One region of the Pseudomonas sp. 20-5 genome, then DNA from elsewhere that is predicted to be linked to it. Evidence: predicted binding sites of a transcription regulator. Region 1 holds the regulator's gene; each other region holds the start of a gene.
What was found. Region 1 encodes sigma-54, which starts transcription at its own class of promoters, with help from an activator protein. Its sites were predicted from a motif close to ANTGGCATNNANNTTGCTNT; they were not measured.
Positions count from the first base shown of each region.

Region 1 (6,897 bases):
TGCGCGCCCAGGGTACGCTCGAAGCCGCCCAGAGCGCCTATCTGTAGAGCCGACCATGCCGAAGACACTACGCCAGAAACTGCTGCTCGCCCTGATCGCCCTGTTGCTGATCGTCGCGGGCTACTACTGGAACGTCGGGCTCGAGCTGTTCAACGAACAGCCGACCCGTCCCGGCCAGGACAATACCATCGACTACTATGCCGAGAATGCCCATAGCCTCCAGTACCAGGAGGACGGCAGCCTCGACTACGAGATGACCGCGGTGAAGCTGGAGCACCAGAAAGCCACGGACATCACTTTCGTCACCACCCCCGACCTGCTGCTCTTCCGTGGCAACGTGCAACCCTGGCACATCCAGAGCGCCCGCGCCGAAGTCGGACCGAAAGGCAAGGAGGTCGAACTCATCGACGACGTGCGCGTCGCACGTACCGATGCCAAGGGCCAACCAAGCATCCTGACCACCACTCGGCTGACCGTATTCCCCGACAAGAATTATGCACAGACCGAGCAAGCCGTTAAAATCGACGCGGCCAATGGAGTGACGACGGCTGTTGGAATGAAAGCGTATCTGAAAGACAGCCGGATGCACCTGCTGTCCAACGTAAGAGGTCAGCATGAGGTTCGTTAATACCCTCCCCCTTATTTTCGGTCTGACTGCCGCCCTCGGCAGCTCCATGGCCTTGGCCCTGCCTTCGGACCGCGAACAACCGATCCGCGTCCAGGCCGACAGCGCCGAACTGGACGACAAGCAGGGCGTCGCGGTCTACCGCGGCGACGTCGTGGTGACCCAGGGCAGCACCAAGCTGACCGGCAACACCGTGACCCTGAAGCAGGACAAGAACGGCGACATCGAGGTCGTGACCTCGGTCGGCAAACCTGCCTACTACGAGCAGAAACCCGCTCCGGACAAGGACGTGACCAAGGCCTATGGCCTGACCATCCAGTACTTCGTCACGCAGAACCGGGTCGTGCTGATCGACCAGGCCAAGGTGATCCAGGAAGGCAACACCTTCGAAGGCGAGAAGATCGTCTACGACACCCAGCGCCAGATCGTCAACGCGGGTCGTGCCACCGGCTCCCAGGTGACCAGCCCGCGCCCGCGCATCGACATGGTCATCCAGCCGAAGAAAAAGGCCCAGTAATGGCAACGCTCAAAGCCCAGCACCTGGCCAAAAGCTATAAAGGCCGGCAAGTCGTCCGCGACGTCAGCATGTCCATCGATAGCGGGCAGATCGTCGGCCTGCTCGGTCCGAACGGTGCCGGCAAGACCACCTGCTTCTACATGATCGTCGGCCTGGTCCAGGCCGACCAGGGCGTGGTCCGCATCGACGAGCAGAACGTCACCCACCTGCCGATGCACGGGCGCGCCCGGGCCGGCATCGGCTACCTGCCGCAGGAAGCCTCGATCTTCCGCAAGCTGTCGGTATCCGACAACATCATGGCGATCCTCGAGACCCGCAGCGACCTCGATCGCAACGGTCGCAAGGAAGCCCTGGAAGGCCTGCTGCAGGAATTCCACATCCACCACATCCGCGACAACCTCGGCATGAGCCTGTCCGGCGGCGAACGACGCCGGGTGGAAATCGCCCGCGCCCTGGCCAGCGCGCCGAAATTCATCCTCCTCGACGAGCCCTTCGCCGGCGTGGACCCGATCTCGGTCGGCGACATCAAGCAGATCATCCATCACCTCAAGGCGAAGGGTATCGGCATCCTCATCACCGACCACAACGTCCGCGAGACCCTGGACATCTGTGAAACGGCGTATATCGTCAATGATGGGCAGTTGATCGCGGAAGGGGATGCCGAGAGCATCCTCGCCAACGACCTGGTCAAGGAAGTCTACCTGGGGCACGAGTTCCGCCTCTGAAGAAATCTCCTAGCGCGCCCTCCGGCCTCGCCGGAGCGGTTCCGCTCGCCCGCGGTTTCGCAACCACGAGTGCCGCCTGGAGCGGATGATTTATTCAGAGCAACCCTAGGCAAAGTACGAAAATTCAGGCATATAATTTGCTTCCTGGCGGTGCCGCCACCTCGGCACCCGTAGTAGTGGATGGTGCCATCCGGTACCAGCGAATAAGGTACTAAGCCCTCAGCCATGAAACCATCGCTAGTCCTCAAGATGGGCCAGCAGCTGACGATGACGCCGCAGCTGCAACAGGCCATACGCCTCCTCCAGCTATCCACCCTGGACCTCCAGCAGGAAATCCAGGAAGCGCTGGAATCCAATCCCATGCTCGAACGCCAGGAAGACGGCGACGATTTCGACAACAGCGACCCTCTCGCCGATGGCGCCGAACAGGCGGCCAGCGCGCCCCAGGAGAGCCCTCTCCAGGAAAGCGCCACGCCCAGCGTCGAAAGCCTCGACGACGACCAGTGGAGCGAACGCATACCCAGCGAGTTGCCGGTGGATACCGCCTGGGAAGACATCTACCAGACCAGCGCCAGCAGCCTGCCCAGCAACGACGATGACGAATGGGACTTCACCGCGCGCACCAGCAGCGGCGAGAGCCTGCACAGCCACCTGCTCTGGCAGGTCAACCTGGCACCGATGTCGGACACCGATCGGATGATCGCGGTGACCATCATCGATAGCATCAACAACGATGGCTACCTCGAAGAGTCCCTCGAGGAAATCCTCGCCGCCATCGATCCGGAACTGGACGTCGAGCTCGACGAAGTGGAAGTCGTGCTGCGCCGCATCCAGCAACTGGAACCCGCCGGCATCGGCGCCCGCAACCTGCGCGAGTGCCTGCTGCTGCAACTGCGCCAGTTGCCGTCCACCACGCCCTGGCTGAACGAAGCGCTGCGCCTGGTATCCGACTACCTCGACCTGCTCGGCGGCCGCGACTACAGCCAATTGATGCGGCGCATGAAGCTCAAGGAAGACGAACTGCGCCAGGTCATCGAGCTGATCCAGTGCCTGCATCCCCGGCCCGGTTCGCAGATCGAATCGAGCGAAGCCGAATACATCGTCCCCGACGTCATCGTGCGCAAGGACAACGAGCGCTGGCTGGTCGAGCTGAACCAGGAGGCGATGCCGCGCCTGCGCGTCAACGCCACCTACGCCGGCATGGTCCGCCGCGCCGACAGCAGCGCCGACAATACCTTCATGCGCAACCAGTTGCAGGAAGCCCGCTGGTTCATCAAGAGCCTGCAGAGCCGCAACGAAACGCTGATGAAGGTCGCCACCCAGATCGTCGAGCACCAGCGCGGTTTCCTCGACTACGGCGAAGAAGCCATGAAGCCGCTGGTCCTGCATGACATCGCCGAAGCGGTGGGCATGCACGAATCGACCATTTCGCGGGTCACCACGCAGAAATACATGCATACGCCGCGCGGCATTTTCGAGCTGAAATATTTCTTTTCAAGTCACGTCAGTACCGCCGAAGGCGGGGAATGCTCGTCCACCGCGATCCGCGCGATCATCAAGAAACTGGTGGCCGCGGAAAATGCGAAAAAGCCATTGAGCGACAGCAAGATCGCTGGTTTACTGGAGGCACAGGGCATTCAAGTGGCTCGCCGCACCGTCGCCAAATACCGCGAATCCCTGGGCATAGCCCCTTCGAGCGAGCGCAAGCGACTGGTGTGACGTTGATCCACGCCAAGGTGTTCCGGAGGCAGGTTGCTAACCTGCCACTTACACACGGGCAACAAGGAGAACGCGGTATGCAAGTCAACATCAGTGGCCATCAACTGGATGTGACCGACGCCCTGCGCGACTATGTCGGCGAGAAACTGAGCCGTCTGGAGCGCCATTTCGACAAGATCACCAATGTTCAGGTGATCATGGAGGTCGAGAAACTGAAGCAGAAGATCGAAGCCACCCTGCGCATCGCCGGTGGCGAGATCGTAGCCAATGCGGAACATGAGGACATGTACGCGGCCATCGACCTGCTGATCGACAAACTCGACCGTCAACTGATCAAACACAAAGAGAAGTATCTCGAACGGCAGCAAGGCGTAGGCGCCCGCTGATCTCCCCTCCCCTATGATCCGACTTGAGCAAATCCTGACCCCCGGCCGTTCCCTCGTGAACGTGCCGGGCGGCAGCAAGAAACGCGTACTCGAACAAATCGCCAACCTGGTAGCCAGGGAGCTGCCGGAGTTCGACGCCCAGACCATCTTCGAAAACCTGGTGGCCCGGGAAAAACTCGGTTCCACCGGCTTCGGCAATGGCATCGCCATTCCGCACTGCCGCCTGTCTGGCTGCCAGAGCCCCATCAGCGCCGTGCTGCACCTGGATGCTCCCGTGGACTTCGACGCGCTGGACGGCGCGCCGGTCGACCTGCTCTTCGTCCTGCTAGTACCGGAGGCCGCGACCGAAGAACATCTCGAACTGCTCCGGCAGATCGCCGCCATGCTCGACCGTGCCGACGTACGCGACCGCCTGCGCAGCGCTCCCACCGCCGAAGCGCTTTATCAGATCGTGGTAGACGTACAGAACGGGCAATGACATGCGCCTGATCATCGTCAGTGGCCGCTCGGGCTCGGGCAAGAGCACCGCCCTGAACGTCCTCGAAGACAACGGCTTCTATTGCATCGACAACCTTCCCGCCAGCCTGCTTCCCGACCTGGCGCAGCGCGCCCTGTTGCACACGGAGCTACTGCAGCCACAGGTGGCGGTGTCGATCGACGCCCGCAACCTGCCCAGCCAGTTGCAGCGCTTCCCCGAACTGTTGCAGGAAGTGCGGGACAACCACATCAACTGCGATGTGCTGTATCTCGACGCCGACGACGAGACGCTGCTCAAACGATTCTCGGAAACCCGCCGGCGCCACCCGCTGACCACCGACACCCGTTCGCTGGCGGAGGCGATTGGCGACGAGAGCCAATTGCTCGGACCGATCGCCGACCTCGCCGACCTGAAGCTGGACACCACCAGCCTCAACCTCTATCAGCTGCGCGACACCATCAAACTGCGCCTGTTGAACAAGCCGGAGCCCGGCACCGCGTTCCTCGTCGAATCCTTTGGCTTCAAGCGCGGCATGCCAGTCGACGCCGACCTGGTGTTCGATGTGCGCTGCCTGCCGAACCCCTACTGGAAGCCCGAGTTGCGCGATCATTCGGGGCTGGAGCCGGAAGTCCGCGAGTATCTGGCCGCCCAGCCGGACGTCGAGGAAATGTACCAGGACATCGTCGGCTACCTGAACAAATGGCTGCCGCGCTTCGCCGCCAGTAACCGCTCATATGTAACAGTTGCGATAGGCTGTACCGGCGGGCACCATCGTTCGGTCTACCTCGCCGAGCGGATTGGCGCTGCACTCAGGGATTCCCTGAAGAACGTGCAGATTCGCCACCGCGATCTCAGCAGCTAGCCCATAACAAGAAGGACAGACTCCCCAAGATGCCCGCCCTCGAGATCACCATCATCAACAAGCTCGGTCTGCACGCCCGCGCGGCGGCCAAGTTCGTCGGCGTCGCGGGGCGCTACCCTTGCCAGGTCCGGGTCGGCCGCAATCCTGAAAGCTGCGTCGACGGCAAGAGCATCATGGCCGTGATGATGCTGGCTGCCGGCAAGGGCACCAACCTGCACCTGCATACCGAAGGCGAACAGGAAGACGAGGCGTTGAACGCGCTGGTCGAACTGATCAACAACAGGTTCGACGAGGGCGAGTAGGCTCTTCCCAGCGACAACGAAAAAGCCGCCAACTGGCGGCTTTTCCTTTCCGGCGATTGCGGCCGGCGTCAATTCAGCTCGGGTCGGATGAATCCCCTAGCCCAGCGCGGTATCCAGCACCATCATCAGGCAGAAACCGAACACCAGGCCCAGCGTAGCCTCGGCGGCATGTCCCTGGCGGTGGGACTCGGGAATGATCTCGTGGGTGACCACGAAGAGCATCGCTCCCCCCGCGGCGGCCAGCCCCCAGGGCAGGAGCAGCGCGGAGAGGCCGACCAGCCAGGCGCAGAGCACCGCGAACAGCGGCTCGACCAGGCCCGACGCGGCACCGACCAGCATCGCCTTGAAACGCGACATACCGACTCCGGCCAGCACCAGCGCCACCACCAGACCTTCCGGCACATCCTGCAGAGCGATGCCCAGGGCGAGGCCGTTCGCCTCGTCCAGGCCGGCACCGGCCGACACGCCAACCGCCATGCCTTCGGGGATGTTGTGCAGGACGATGGCCGTGACGAACAGCAGGATGCGCGGGGGAATGCCACCGGACAGTGGCGCGCCCTCGCAACCGGGATGGACGTCCGGCATCAGCCGGCCGAGGATGAACAGCCCCATCACGCCGACCGCCAGGCCGAAGCTGACCAGGAACCCCGCGCCGAACTTCGAGTAGCCGAGGTCGCCGGCCGCGGATAGCGCCGGCATGATCAGCGAGAAGGCCGTCGCCGAGAGCATCACGCCGGCACCGAAGCCCAGCAGCGCATCCGACAGGCGCGCCGGCATGGTCTTCACCACCAGCACCGGCATCGCCCCGAGAGCGGTACCGAAGGCACAGAGCAGGCCGCCTTTCAATGCCAGCACGATGGGCGCCGGCAGGTTGAGTTCGGCCAGCAACAGCGCGTGGCGGCCGAGCAGGTAGCCGCCGCCGATGAAGATCAGCAGGCCCAGCAGGTTGCGCAGCGTCCGCCCGTTACCTTCGGCGATGCCATGGAGCAACGCCTTCATCGCCGCACCGCCAGGCTGCCGGCCAGCCATCTCGCATCACGGGTAACACTAGGCCAGGGCTTGCGCATAGCGACGCGCGACCTCCCGCCAGTCGATCACGTTGTAGAAAGCGCCGATGTATTCCGGGCGGCGGTTCTGGTACTTCAGGTAATAGGCGTGCTCCCATACGTCCAGGCCGAGGATCGGCGTATTGCCGTTCATCAGCGGGCTGTCCTGGTTGCCGCTGCTCTCCACCAGCAAGCTGCCCTGGGGAGTCACGCTGAGCCAGGCCCAGCCGCTGCCGA
Region 1 covers NZ_CM165584.1:5,025,761-5,032,657, forward strand. Annotated here, with positions in the region: gene AC1RB9_RS23200 (KdsC family phosphatase) at 1-47, shown strand, start outside; gene lptC (LPS export ABC transporter periplasmic protein LptC) at 56-628, shown strand; gene lptA (lipopolysaccharide transport periplasmic protein LptA) at 615-1,142, shown strand; gene lptB (LPS export ABC transporter ATP-binding protein) at 1,142-1,867, shown strand; gene AC1RB9_RS23220 (RNA polymerase factor sigma-54) at 2,093-3,586, shown strand; gene hpf (ribosome hibernation-promoting factor, HPF/YfiA family) at 3,664-3,972, shown strand; gene ptsN (PTS IIA-like nitrogen regulatory protein PtsN) at 3,986-4,450, shown strand; gene rapZ (RNase adapter RapZ) at 4,452-5,312, shown strand; gene AC1RB9_RS23240 (HPr family phosphocarrier protein) at 5,342-5,614, shown strand; gene AC1RB9_RS23245 (ZIP family metal transporter) at 5,711-6,643, opposite strand; gene AC1RB9_RS23250 (superoxide dismutase) at 6,662-6,897, opposite strand, start outside.

Region 2 (6,897 bases), 980 kb from region 1:
CGAGCTTTTCGAAGACCCTCAGTTGCTCGCTACGGGTCGGCTACCTGATCGCCGGCCCCGAGCTGATCCGGCGCCTGGCGGATGTGAAGATGTACACCAGCATCGGCAGCCAGCGCTTCGCCGAATGCGTGGTCTCGACCATGCTCGCCAACGGCAGTTACCGCAAGCTGGTGCAACGCCTGCGCCAGCGCCTGACCCGGCAGATGGCGGCGACCCTGCGGGTGCTTGGGGACAACGGCTGGGAGGTGTTCGCCGAACCGGTCGGCGGGATGTTCGTCTGGGCCCGTATCGGCGACTACCCGTTCGCCGAATTGCAGGCCGTGGCGACACGCCTGGACGTGCTGCTGTCGCCGGGCAGCGGCTTCAGCCCGGAAGGCGAGGAGAGCGACTGGCTGCGTATCAACATCGCCTATGCCAGCGACCCGCGGGCCCTGGCGTTTTTCGAGGCGTTCGGGTGAGGCGCGCTCTTGCCCTCCCCTGCCTCACTGGTAGTCGAGCAGGATCACCATCGCGGCCAGGACCGAGCCGGGCGTGATTTTCTCGGCGGTCTGCACATAGGACGCTTTCATCGGGATCCAGTAAGCCCCGCCGGTGTTCTTGTCGTACGCGGTCACCGGCAACGAGAGTCCCATCCGTAGCGGAACGCCGGCCTCGTCGGTGACCCGGATCGATACGCCGGTCGCGGTGCTGCCCGCCAGGCGCGGCAATACACCCGAGCCTTCGGCCACCGCGCCCCCCACCGCTTGAAGGCTGTAGCCGACGCGGTTGTACCCGCGAGGACAGCCGGCCACTACCAGATTGAACGGGGTAACGGCCGCGTAGGTGCCGACGCCGTTCAGCCGGGCGGCAGCGATCGACTGCAGCTTCACGGTCTGGTCGGCGACCTGGCAGGTCGCATTGATCGTGGTGACGCTCCCGGTCAACCTGATGGAAGAGGTGCCAGACGCGATAAGCCCGTCCTTGTAGGTAATGAGGAAGTACGAGTTGAACGCTCCGCTCGCGAACTGGCCGTCGGAGAGCGGCGTCGAGTTGCGGAACAACTGGACCTCCGCGATTTGCGAGAAAGTGCCCTTGAAACGGCTGCTCGCCGGTATGCCATCCAGCAGCAGGCGCACCGAAAGGCCCGGCACGTTGGTATTCAGGTCCGGACCATCGACCGGGTCCCAGACACTTCCCTTGTTGTACAGAGCGACGCCGATGAGATCGCAGCTGGGCTTGCCGCACAGTTGCATGGGAGTGAACGTGTAGCGCGACGTGACGTTTCCCTCGGGAAGGATCGAGGGGACGGCGATATCGCGGCCGCCGAAAGCGTACAGATTGGCAGCCATGCTGGTGCCGGCGGGAACGAACAGGACTGCCGCGATCAGCAGGGTTCGACGGAACGTCTTGAACTCCATGGGATGACAACCGATGTGTCCGGCATGTCCGGGAAAATCCACCGGAACCGGAGTGAACTTGATGGGTGGCTAATCTTTTCAGAACACCTGGAAAGGAGCCATAAGACAGGACCTACACGGCTCCGCGAATCCACCTAAGAATCGCTAGGAAAATTCTTAAGCAAGCTCTACAGCTCGCTCTCCGGCAACCCCGGACGCCGCTTGGAGCACCTGGATGGCAAGCAGCTTCGGTTGACGATGTGGAACGGTAGCGCTGCCACCGGAAAGGAAAAGGCCTTGGCCCGTCGCCAGCCGTGCCTGAACAGGCGAAAGATCGGCTCGCCAACCGGGATGCGGCGGGGCGAGATGCCCGTCAAAGTGACCGGCGCCATAGCACAAGGCCCGCCATCCCTTGCGGGAGGCGGGCCTTGGGATGGCGCGAAATCAGATGGGGCGGCTGCCGTACTTGCTGTCCGGCTTCTTCGGCGGATCGGCCACCACGTTGGGTTCGATCTCCTGCACCTTTCCACCGCGGGAAAGGAACTCCTCCATCGCCTTGGCGAGGGCGTCACGCTCTTTCTGCTTGGCTTCGACCGAGGGCAGCTCCTCTTCCACCACGGCGGCTTTCGCCTTCTTCCCGGGGGCGGGGGCCTCGTCGCCGTCGCCGCTGTCCGCTTCGCCGTCGTCGGCCGTGGCCAGCTCTTCGCCGTCGTCCTCGTCAGCGCCGTCCAGCTCGTCCTGTTCCAGTTCTTCTTCGCTCATGGTCAACCTCTCGGTGCTGCAAAAGCAGGTTAGTTATAGCCCAGCCGCGCGTTTTGATGAGCGCCGCCGGAAAAAATTCATACTGACTCGCCCTGCCAGGTGGCGAGCACGCGCCGTGCCCCGCCCCTGTCCCGGTGTTCACCGAGATAGATCCCCTGCCAGGTGCCCAGTGCCAACCCTCCCGACTGTATCGGCAGGGTCAGTTGGCAGCCCAGCAGGCTGGCCTTGAAATGCGCCGGAAGGTCGTCCGGACCTTCGTCGTTGTGTTCATAGCCGACTTCGCCGCGTGGCGCCAGCCGCTCGAAAAAACGCTCGAAATCCCGGCGTACGGCAGGATCGGCATTTTCATTCAGGGTCAGTGAAGCCGACGTATGTTGCAAAAGCAGGTGCAGCAGGCCGACCCGGCACCGCCGAAGCTCCGGCAAGGCGTCGAGTATCTCCTCGGTGACGAGGTGAAAGCCCCGCGGACGCGGGCGCAAGGTGATCAGGGTCTGCTGCCACATGCTGCTGTTCCAAATCGGCTCCGATCCGTCGCGCCGCGCATTCTAGCGCGGCATTTGAAAAAGCAAAGAGCGTAAGAGGCAGACCTGTGAAAGCTGATGGTGGCGCAGTCCGCTGGCAGTCACTGAAAGACCGGTTGCGGAAAGGTGGTGGCAGTCGCGGGAAGCGCCCAGGACTTTCGACGCACAAGGGCATGGCGTTCGGCGAAGGCGAGCGCGGGAGGCAAACCGACGCCCGGCGGAAAGCCGGGCGCCGGCAGGTATTACAGGTTGTAGCCGCGCTCGTTGTGCAGCGCCAGGTCGAGGCCGACCGCTTCCTCTTCCTCGGTGACCCGCAGGCCCATGACCAGGTCCAGCACCTTGAGGATCACGAAGGTCACCACGGCGGTGTAGACCACGGTGAAGGCCACGCCCTTGAACTGCACGAAGAACTGCGCGCCGATGTCCTCCACGCTGCCGAAGCCGCCCAGCGACGGCGCCGCGAAGATCCCGGTAAGCAGCGCGCCGACGATACCGCCGACCGCATGTACGCCGAAGGCGTCGAGGGAATCGTCGTATTTCAGCGCGCGCTTGAGACTGGTGGCGGCGAAGAAACAGATCACCCCGGAGGCCAGGCCGATCACCAGCGCGCCCATCGGACCGGCGGTGCCGGCGGCCGGGGTGATGGCCACCAGACCGGCGACCACGCCGGACGCGATGCCCAGGGCGCTCGGCTTGCCGTGGGTGATCCACTCGGCGAACATCCAGGCCAGGGCCGCGGCGGCGGTGGCGATCTGGGTCACCAGCATGGCCATCCCGGCGGTGCCGTTGGCGGCGGCGGCGGAACCGGCGTTGAAACCGAACCAGCCGATCCACAGCATGGCCGCCCCGACCAGGGTGTAGCCGAGGTTGTGCGGCGCCATCGGCGTGGTCGGGTAGCCCTTGCGCTTGCCCAGCACCAGGCAGGCGACCAGACCGGCGATACCGGCGTTGATGTGCACCACGGTGCCGCCGGCGAAGTCCAGCACGCCCCAGTCCCACATCAGGGCGCCGTCACCGCTCCAGACCATGTGCGCGATCGGCGCGTAGACCACGGTGAACCAGACCGCCATGAAGATCAGCATCGCCGAGAACTTCATGCGCTCGGCGAAGGCGCCGACGATCAGCGCCGGAGTGATGATCGCGAAGGTCATCTGGAAGGTGATGAACACGCTTTCCGGGAACAGCGCGGTGGCGGAAGTCAGGCCGTCGGCGGTGAGACCGCTGAGGAAGGCCTTGTCCAGTCCGCCGACGAAGGAATTGAAGTTGAGGACGCCCTTCTCCATCCCGGCGGTATCGAACGCCAGGCTGTAGCCATAGACCACCCAGAGAATGGTGATCAGGCCGGTGATGGCGAAGCACTGCATCATGATCGACAGCACGTTCTTCGCTCGCACCATGCCGCCGTAGAACAGCGCCAGGCCGGGGATGGTCATGAGCAGGACGAGCGCAGTGGAGATCAGCATCCAGGCGGTGTCGCCGCTGTTCAGGACGGGTTCCTCGGCGGCCAGGGCGACGCCCGGCAAAGCGAGGGACAATAGGGCTCCTAGCCCTGCGATCTTACGCAGAGTCATGTTGGTATTCTCCTGGGGCTTTTGGGGGTTCGGTTGGGCTTAGATCGCGTCGGTATCGGTTTCGCCGGTACGGATGCGGATGGCCTGTTCCAGGTTCACCACGAAGATCTTGCCGTCACCGATCTTGCCGGTATTGGCCGCCTTGGTGATCGCCTCGATGACGCGGTCCAGCTGGTCGTCGGCGATCGCCACGTCGATCTTCACCTTGGGCAGGAAGTCGACGACGTACTCGGCGCCGCGATACAGCTCGGTATGGCCCTTTTGCCGGCCGAAACCCTTGACCTCGGTCACCGTGATGCCCTGCACACCGATCTCGGACAACGACTCGCGGACGTCGTCCAACTTGAACGGCTTGATGATGGCAGTGACTAGCTTCATGAAACTCTCTCCCGTGTTTGGTGGACTCGCCCCAGGAAAACGAACCCGAGGACAGTCTAAGCGCAGTGTCTGGCTTTGTAACGCGCCGGTCCCTCTGGGAAGCATGATCGGGACCCTCCGCCCCGACCTGGCCCTGCTGCGGCCGTTCGATGCCGCAACCTGCCGGCCTCCCGCAACCGCCTCATCTGCCGCACCGGTACTGCTTCAGTGCACGCCTCACCCCGGCCAAAGCAGAAAGCTTGCCAGCTCCGGCAAATCCGCCGGATTTCAAGCCCTTAGCCGCCAACCCGGGGATAGTGCGGAACGCCGGCCTCCGGGCGGCGCACCAAATAGGCGCAGACGCGCTCCGACAGTTGCGCAAAAAGTGTGCAATGGCCCTCCCGCGAGCGCCGCCGACATCGTGCTAGACTGCCGCCCACTCGTTACCGGAACCCTCGCCATGCTGCCGCCCAAAGCCGTCTTCGAAGCCCTCAGCCAACAAGCCAGCCGCCTGTTCGCCGGCGAATCGCCGTTGCCCAAGGCCGAGCTGGAGTCGCAGTTCCGCGCCCTGATGCAGAGCGCTTTCAGCAAGCTCGACCTGGTCAGCCGCGAGGAATTCGACAGCCAGATGCTGGTCCTCGCCCGCACCCGCGCACGGCTGGAAGCCCTGGAGGCCAAGGTGGCGGAACTCGAAAGCAAGCTGACGCCGCCCGCCGACTGATCCTTCCCCCTGCGAGCGGCGTGAGATCAAGGAGCGATCCATGTCCCTGGCGATTGTCCACAGCCGAGCCCAGGTCGGCGTCGAAGCCCCCTGCGTCAGCGTCGAGGCGCACCTGGCCAACGGCCTGCCTTCGCTGACCCTGGTCGGCCTGCCGGAAACCGCGGTGCGCGAGAGCAAGGACCGCGTGCGCAGCGCCCTGCTCAATGCCGGTTTCGACTTCCCCGCGCGGCGCATCACCCTCAACCTCGCCCCCGCCGACCTGCCCAAGGACGGCGGTCGCTTCGACCTGGCCATCGCACTCGGCATCCTCGCCGCCAGCGGCCAGTTGCCCGGCACCGCCCTCGACGGCCTGGAGTGCCTTGGCGAACTGGCCCTGTCCGGGGCGATCCGGCCAGTGCGAGGCGTATTGCCGGCCGCGCTGGCGGCGCGCGACGCAAGGCGCGTTCTGGTGGTACCGAAGGAAAATGCCGAAGAGGCCAGCCTGGCCAGCGGGCTGACGGTGTTCGCCGTGGACCACCTGCTGGAGATCGCCGGACACCTCTCCGGCCAGGCCCCGCTGCTGCCCTACCAGGCCCGCGGCCTGCTCCGCGCGCCCTTCCCTTATCCAGACCTGGCCGAGGTCCAGGGCCAGGCCGCCGCCAAGCGCGCCCTGCTGGTGGCCGCCGCCGGCGCGCACAACCTGTTGCTCAGCGGCCCGCCGGGCACCGGCAAGACCCTCCTGGCCAGCCGCCTGCCCGGCCTGCTGCCGGCGCTCGACGAGGACGAGGCCCTGGAGGTCGCAGCGATCCATTCGGTGGCCAGCCACGTCCCCCTCAGGCACTGGCCGCAGCGACCGTTCCGCCAGCCGCACCACTCCGCCTCCGCGCCGGCCCTGGTCGGCGGCGGCAGCCGCCCGCAGCCGGGCGAGATCACCCTGGCGCACCAGGGCGTGCTGTTCCTCGACGAACTGCCGGAGTTCGAGCGCAAGGTCCTGGAGGTCCTGCGCGAGCCGCTGGAAAGCGGCGAGATCGTCATTGCCCGGGCCAACGGCCGGGTACGTTTCCCGGCGCGCTTCCAACTGGTGGCGGCGATGAATCCCTGTCCCTGTGGCTACCTCGGCGATCCCAGCGGCCGCTGCCGCTGCACCCCGGAACAGGTCCAGCGCTACCGGGGCAAGCTGTCCGGACCGCTGCTCGATCGCATCGACCTGCACGTCAGCGTGCTCCGCGAAAGCACCAGCCTGCAGCCAGGACACGGCGAAACCGCTACCGCCGAGATCAGCGAACGGGTTGGCGCCGCACGGCAACGGCAACTGGCCCGCCAGGGCTGCGCCAATGCCCATCTCGACCTCCAGGCGATGCACCGCAATTGTGCACTCGCCGAAGCGGACCGCCGCTGGCTGGAGGCTGCCGGAGAGCGCCTGGAACTTTCCTTGCGCGCCTTGCATCGCATACTCAAGGTGGCCCGGACGCTGGCCGACCTGGAGCGCATCGATGCCATCGAACGCCGGCACCTGGCGGAAGCCCTGCAGTATCGGGCAACGACCTCCACGTGAAGCGTAATAATTCAGCAAAGCTATCGATTAAGGCTTTCCGAATCAAATTAGCTAT
Region 2 covers NZ_CM165584.1:6,010,638-6,017,534, forward strand. Annotated here, with positions in the region: gene AC1RB9_RS27705 (aminotransferase-like domain-containing protein) at 1-458, shown strand, start outside; gene AC1RB9_RS27710 (fimbrial protein) at 483-1,397, opposite strand; gene sutA (transcriptional regulator SutA) at 1,821-2,138, opposite strand; gene AC1RB9_RS27720 (secondary thiamine-phosphate synthase enzyme YjbQ) at 2,216-2,641, opposite strand; gene AC1RB9_RS27725 (ammonium transporter) at 2,902-4,230, opposite strand; gene glnK (P-II family nitrogen regulator) at 4,270-4,608, opposite strand; gene AC1RB9_RS27735 (accessory factor UbiK family protein) at 5,048-5,308, shown strand; gene AC1RB9_RS27740 (YifB family Mg chelatase-like AAA ATPase) at 5,349-6,842, shown strand.
Region 2: glnK (P-II family nitrogen regulator) is a predicted target of sigma-54. The motif match lies at 4,836-4,855, and genes of this name have one in related genera.

Region 3 (6,897 bases), 790 kb from region 1:
CGATGGTGACGTTCTCGTAGGGCTCCTGCTTCTCGCCGTCCTTCTCGATGATCACCACTTCCGGGCGGCCCACGGCCAGCTCGAAGCCTTCGCGGCGCATGGTCTCGATCAGTACCGACAGGTGCAGTTCGCCACGGCCGGAAACCTTGAACTTCTCCGGGCTGTCGCCCGGCTCGACGCGCAGCGCCACGTTATGCAGCAGTTCCTTCTCCAGGCGCTCCTTGATGTTGCGGCTGGTGACGAACTTGCCTTCGCGGCCGGCGAACGGCGAATCGTTGACCTGGAAGGTCATGCTCACGGTCGGCTGGTCGACGGTCAGCGGCGGCAGCGCCTCGACGTTCTGCGGGTCGCACAGGGTATCGGAGATGAACAGCTCCTCCATGCCGCTGACGCAGACGATGTCGCCGGCTTCCGCCTCGGCCACCTCGACGCGCTGCAGGCCGTGGTGGCCCATGATCTTCAGGATGCGGCCGTTGCGCTTGCTGCCGTCGTCGCTGATGGCCACCACCGGGGTGTTGGACTTGACCTTGCCGCGGGTGATGCGGCCGATACCGATCACGCCGAGGAAGCTGTTGTAGTCCAGCTGCGAGATCTGCATCTGGAACGGACCCTCGGTGTCCACCACCGGAGCCGGGACGTGGTCGATGATCGCCTGGAACAGCGCGTCCATGTTGTCGTCCATCTTCTCGTGGTCGAGGCCGGCGATGCCGTTCAGGGCGCTGGCGTAGACGATCGGGAAGTCGAGTTGCTCGTCGGTGGCGCCGAGGTTGTCGAACAGGTCGAAGATCTGGTCGATGACCCAGTCCGGACGCGCGCCCGGGCGGTCGATCTTGTTCACCACCACGATCGGACGCAGGCCGGCCTTGAAGGCTTTCTGGGTCACGAAGCGGGTCTGCGGCATGGGGCCGTCCTGGGCGTCCACCACCAGCAGCACGGAGTCGACCATCGACATCACGCGCTCCACCTCGCCGCCGAAGTCGGCGTGACCGGGGGTGTCGACGATGTTGATGTTGTAGCCGTTCCACTTGATCGCGGTGTTCTTCGCCAGGATGGTGATGCCACGCTCTTTTTCCTGGTCGTTGGAGTCCATCACCCGCTCGCTTTCCGCTTCTTTGCGGTCGAGGGTGCCGGACAGCTTCAGCAGCTTGTCCACCAGGGTGGTCTTGCCATGGTCGACGTGGGCGATGATGGCGATGTTGCGCAGATTTTCGATCACAAGTCTTGTCTCGTTTAACGCCCGAAGCGCGGCTTCGCGGCGGTGGTGGGGTCGGACAGGGCGGCGCCCGACACGACAGGCTTCTTCAATTAAGGGGCGAGCAGCAGGCGGACGCTGCCCCGGTCCGGCCGGCACGCCGAAGGGCGGGCATCGGCCTAGGCGGCGGACGTGTCGGGAGGACGGTGGCGGATGCTGCCGCCGAACAAGCCCGGCTGCTTAAGCCGGACGATAAACACGCACATTGGTGTGCCCCTCGTTGAGCAGGTGATGGGCATGCAGGCGGCTCATCACCCCTTTGTCGCAATACAGGAGGTACTGGCGGTTGGCGTCCAGTTCCTTGAAGCGGCTGTTGATCGCGTAGAACGGCAGCGCCTGGACTTCGACGCCTTCCAGGGCCAGGGGTTCGTCTTCCTGGGCATCAGGATGGCGGATATCGATGACAATCTGACCGGGCAGCACCTCGCCGACCTCTTCCACCTGCAGGTCCTGGCCGAGTTCGTCGATCACCCGGTCGACGGTGCGCTGGGTGGCGCGCTCCAGGGCGCGCTCGAGCACCGCCATGTCGAATTTCGACTCTTCGTGCTCGACGCGGTAGGGCTTGGCCTGGGTGGTCGGGTTCACCGAGATCACCCCGCAGTATTCCGGCATGTGCCGGGCGAACTCGGCGGTGCCGATCTGCCGGGCGGTGTCGATGATGTCCTGCTTGTGGCTGACGATCAGCGGGCGCAGCACCAGGGTGTCGGTAACCCGGTCGATCACCGAGAGGTTCGGCAGGGTCTGGCTGGACACCTGGGAGATCGCCTCGCCGGTCACCAGCGCGTCCAGCTCCAGGCGCTCGGCCACGCGGCTGGCGGCGCGCAGCATCATGCGCTTGAGGGTCACGCCCATATAGCTGTCGTCGACCTTGGTGAGGATCTCGCCGACCACTTCCTCGAACGGCACGCTGACGAACAGCACGCGCTGCGAGCGGCCGTACTTCTCCCACAGGTAGTGGGCGACTTCCATCACCCCCAGTTCGTGGGCGCGCCCGCCGAGGTTGAAGAACACGAAGTGGCTGATCATCCCGCGGCGCATCATCTGGTAGGCCGCCACGGTCGAGTCGAAGCCGCCGGACATCAGCACCAGCACCTGTTCCAGCGCGCCCAGCGGATAGCCGCCCAGGCCCGGATGCTGGCGATGGATGACGAACAGGCGGTCGAGGCGGATTTCCATCCGCACCTCGACTTCCGGCTGCTTCAGGTCGATCCCGGCAGCCCCGCATTCGCGGCGCAGGCCGCTGCCGACGTAACGCTCCACCTCCATCGAGGTGAACGCGTGCTTGCCGGCGCGCTTGCAGCGCACGGCGAAGGTCTTGCCGGCCAACTGGTCGCCGAAATGCGCCTTGCACTTGGCGAGGATGTCGTCGAAATCGCCCAGCGGATACTCGTGGACCTCGAGGAAATGACCGATGCCCGGGGTGCAGGTCAGGCGCTCGATCATCTCGCGCCTGGCCTTGGCGTCGACCACGGCGGTCTCTACCTCCAGGTTGTCCCACTCGCCCTCGACCTTCAGCTCCGGGTCCAGGTCGCGCAGCACCGCGCGGATGTTCTTCGCCAACTGCCGGATGAAGCGCTTGCGCACCGGCCGGCTCTTGATGGTGATTTCCTGGAAGGTCTTGACGATGAGTTTCATGCGAGGGACGCGAACGCGCGGGGCGACGGAAAAAAAGGGGCGGAATTATATCTGAAATTGCTCACGTATTGAGCAGAAATATGCACAGTTATTTTTGCTGCACCAAAATGGAATGATGCACCAACATGGAGCACCATAACGGTGCACCCGAAGGCCGCCCAGCTACCCTGAAGAAGACCTGGCCCCGCCAAACATGGGGCCCTGCCCGATTCCGGGCACTGGCACGCAACTTGCTCACTTGTGAGGCAGGTTGCCCTGGCGGAGTATTCCGGCCGGCATCACCCGATACTGGGGCACAGAAAAAGCTCCCAGCTCTAATCCCTCCTGGAGGACAGCATGTCGTACAAGTCGCACCAACTGATCAAAGACCATGACGTGAAGTGGGTAGACCTGCGCTTCACCGATACCAAGGGCAAGCAGCAACACGTCACCATGCCGGCTCGCGACGCGCTGGACGATGAGTTCTTCGAAGCCGGCAAGATGTTCGACGGCTCCTCCATCGCCGGCTGGAAAGGCATCGAAGCCTCCGACATGATCCTGATGCCGGACGACAGCACCGCCGTCCTCGATCCGTTCACCGAAGAGCCGACCCTGATCCTGGTCTGCGACATCATCGAGCCGAGCACCATGCAAGGCTACGAGCGCGACCCGCGCAACATCGCCAAGCGCGCCGAGGAGTACCTGAAGTCCACCGGCATCGGCGACACCGTGTTCGTCGGCCCGGAGCCGGAGTTCTTCATCTTCGACGAAGTGAAGTTCAAGTCCGACATCTCCGGCTCGATGTTCAAGATCTTCTCCGAGCAGGCTTCCTGGAACACCGACGCCGACATCGAGTCCGGCAACAAGGGCCATCGCCCGGGCGTGAAGGGCGGCTACTTCCCGGTACCGCCGGTCGACCACGACCATGAAATCCGCACCGCCATGTGCAACGCCCTGGAAGAAATGGGCCTGGTGGTCGAAGTCCACCACCACGAAGTGGCAACCGCCGGCCAGAACGAGATCGGCGTGAAGTTCAACACCCTGGTCGCCAAGGCCGACGAAGTGCAGACCCTGAAGTACTGCGTGCACAACGTCGCCGACGCCTACGGCAAGACCGTGACCTTCATGCCGAAGCCGCTGTACGGCGACAACGGTTCGGGCATGCACGTGCACATGTCGATCTCCAAGGACGGCAAGAACACCTTCGCCGGCGAAGGCTATGCCGGCCTGTCCGAGACCGCCCTGTACTTCATCGGCGGCATCATCAAGCACGGCAAGGCCCTGAACGGCTTCACCAACCCCTCGACCAACTCCTACAAGCGCCTGGTCCCGGGCTTCGAAGCTCCGGTGATGCTGGCCTACTCGGCGCGCAACCGTTCCGCCTCGATCCGTATCCCCTACGTATCCAGCCCGAAGGCCCGCCGTATCGAAGCGCGCTTCCCGGACCCGGCAGCCAACCCCTACCTGGCCTTCGCCGCGCTGCTGATGGCCGGCCTGGACGGCATCCAGAACAAGATCCACCCCGGCGATGCCGCCGACAAGAACCTGTACGACCTGCCGCCGGAAGAGGCGAAGGAAATCCCGCAGGTTTGCGGCAGCCTGAAAGAGGCGCTGGAAGAACTCGACAAGGGCCGCGCGTTCCTGACCAAGGGCGGCGTGTTCACCGACGAGTTCATCGATGCCTACATCGAGCTGAAGAGCGAAGAAGAGATCAAGGTGCGCACCTTCGTGCACCCGCTGGAATACGACCTGTACTACAGCGTCTGATCCACCCTTTCCTATAACAACGAGTCACCCTCTTGAGGCCTCCTTCGGGAGGCCTTTTTTATGGGCCGGCCCATGGAGAAACGCAAAGTTCGCCGCGCCGTTCGGTTAGACTTGCCGCGCTCCCCGCCCCAAGGATAAGGACCGTCCATGCGTCACTCTCTCTGGCTCCTGCTTGCCGCCATCCTCAGCCTGCCCGCCCAGGCCGGCACCGAATGCCGCGATATCCACGACCGCGACCTGCGGCGCATGTGCAACGCACTGGAACGCGGCGACAGCGGGGATTGCGGCGACATCGACAGCCGCGACCTGCGGCGTTACTGCGGCGCGCTGCTGGCGCCGGGACAGCGCTACGACTGCGACGACATCCGCGACGGCGACACGCGCCGCCAGTGCCGCGCCATCGTCCGCGGCGACCGCAAGCGCTGCGACGACATCGACAGCCGCGACATGCGCCGCCAGTGCCGGGCCGTGGTATCGCGTGCGCCGTGGCAGTGCGACGGCATCGACGACCGCGACATGCGCCGCATCTGCCGGGTCATCCTGTCGCGCTAGATGCCGCCGTCCGCCGGCGTGCCCTGCTCGTCCGGTTCCGCGGATTTCGCCTTGGGCGCCCGGCTCAACTGTACGTTGAGACGCGGCATGGACAGTTCGAGGCCGGCCTGGTCGAGGCGCCGACGCAGGCGCAGGTTGAACGCCCGCTGGACCTCCCACTGCTTGATCGGCGCGGTCTTGAAGCGGAAGCGCAGGATCGCCTGGCCGTTGTCGAAACTCTCCACGCCCTGCAATTCCATCGGCGACCACAGGTTGCGGTAGACCGCCGGGTCGCTGCGCAGCTCCATCGCGACCTCGCGCACCAGCGCCACCGCGTCGTCGATCGGCATGCTCGCCGGCACCGGCCAGCGGAACATCGCGTAGCCGAACTGGCGCGAGTAGTTCTTGATGCTCTTGATCTCGCTGAACGGGATGGTATGCACCACGCCGTCCAGGTCGCGCAGGCGCACGGTACGGATGGTCAGGCCCTCGACCGTGCCAAGGTGGCCGCCGACGTCGACGTAGTCGTCGATCGACAGCGAGTCCTCGATGATGATGAACAGGCCGGTGATCAGGTCCGCCACCAGCGACTGCGCGCCGAAGCCGATGGCCAGGCCGATCACGCCGGCACCGGCCAGCAACGGGGTGACGTTCATGCCCATGTTGGCCAGGGCGACGATCAGGGCGATCACCGCGATGGTGGCGAACAGTACGTTGCGGATCAGCGGCAGCATGGTCAGCGCGCGGGTGTTCGGCCGGCTCTTGCCGCCCAGGCCGAGGCTGTGCTGGATCGCGGTATCGGTGAGGATCCAGATCAGCCAGGCGACCAGCAGGGTGGTGCCGAAGCTGACTACCTTCATGCTGATCTGCTCGCCCTCGCCTTCCGCATAGCGAATCAGCGACATGCCCCAGACGCGCAAGGCGACCTCGATGAAGAACAGCACCACGAAGATGTGCAGCAGGGTGTAGCCGAAGCTCTGCAACTGCTCGATGTACGGCGCGCTGCGGCGCGGGCCGGCGCCGACCCGACTGGAACGGCGGCGGATCAGCCCGATCACGGTCATCGCCACCACCGCCAGCACCGCGCAGACCAGCGCCCGGCGCAACGCCGAACTGCTGTCGCCGGCGGAAACGAAGGTGGCGAACAGGGAAATCCCCACCAGCACCAGCACCGGCACGAACCACAGCGAGCCGACCAGTTGCACCAGGTCGTGCAGGCTACGGCGCTTGAGGCGGCGCTCCAGCGGCTGGTTGCGGATCAGGTGGGCGATCGGCCGGCGGAAACGCATCACGAACAAGGCGGTGAACAGCGCGGCGCTGGCGTTGGCCAGGGTACTCAGGCAGATCGAGGTGTGCTCGCCGAGGCCGGCGATCAGCCGCGGATCGTGGGCGACCTCGCCCAGCGCGGCGAGGCTGCCGATCAGCCACAACGGGCGGAACGCCTGGCGCCGCAGGATATCCAGGGCGCGCTGGCGGTGCGGGCCGCTGAGCAGCGAGAGGGAAATCACACACAGCGCGGAGAACAGCGTGCCGCAGACCAGCACATAGGCCATGACCATCGCCAGGGTCTTGCTCAGGGAGTCCGGCAGCACCACCGACAGGTACAGGGTGATGAGGAAGGCCACCAGCCAGGGGCCCAGCTTGCGCAGGGAAAACAGCAGCAGGTCGCGGGTCTTCGGATGCTGCGGCAACTCCGCCGACAGGCCGAAGCGCTCGCGCATGCGCCGGCTGAG
Region 3 covers NZ_CM165584.1:5,815,368-5,822,264, forward strand. Annotated here, with positions in the region: gene typA (translational GTPase TypA) at 1-1,216, opposite strand, end outside; gene thiI (tRNA uracil 4-sulfurtransferase ThiI) at 1,433-2,887, opposite strand; gene glnA (glutamate--ammonia ligase) at 3,224-4,633, shown strand; gene AC1RB9_RS26765 (hypothetical protein) at 4,781-5,185, shown strand; gene AC1RB9_RS26770 (mechanosensitive ion channel family protein) at 5,182-6,897, opposite strand, start outside.
Region 3: glnA (glutamate--ammonia ligase) is a predicted target of sigma-54. The motif match lies at 3,105-3,124, and genes of this name have one in related genera.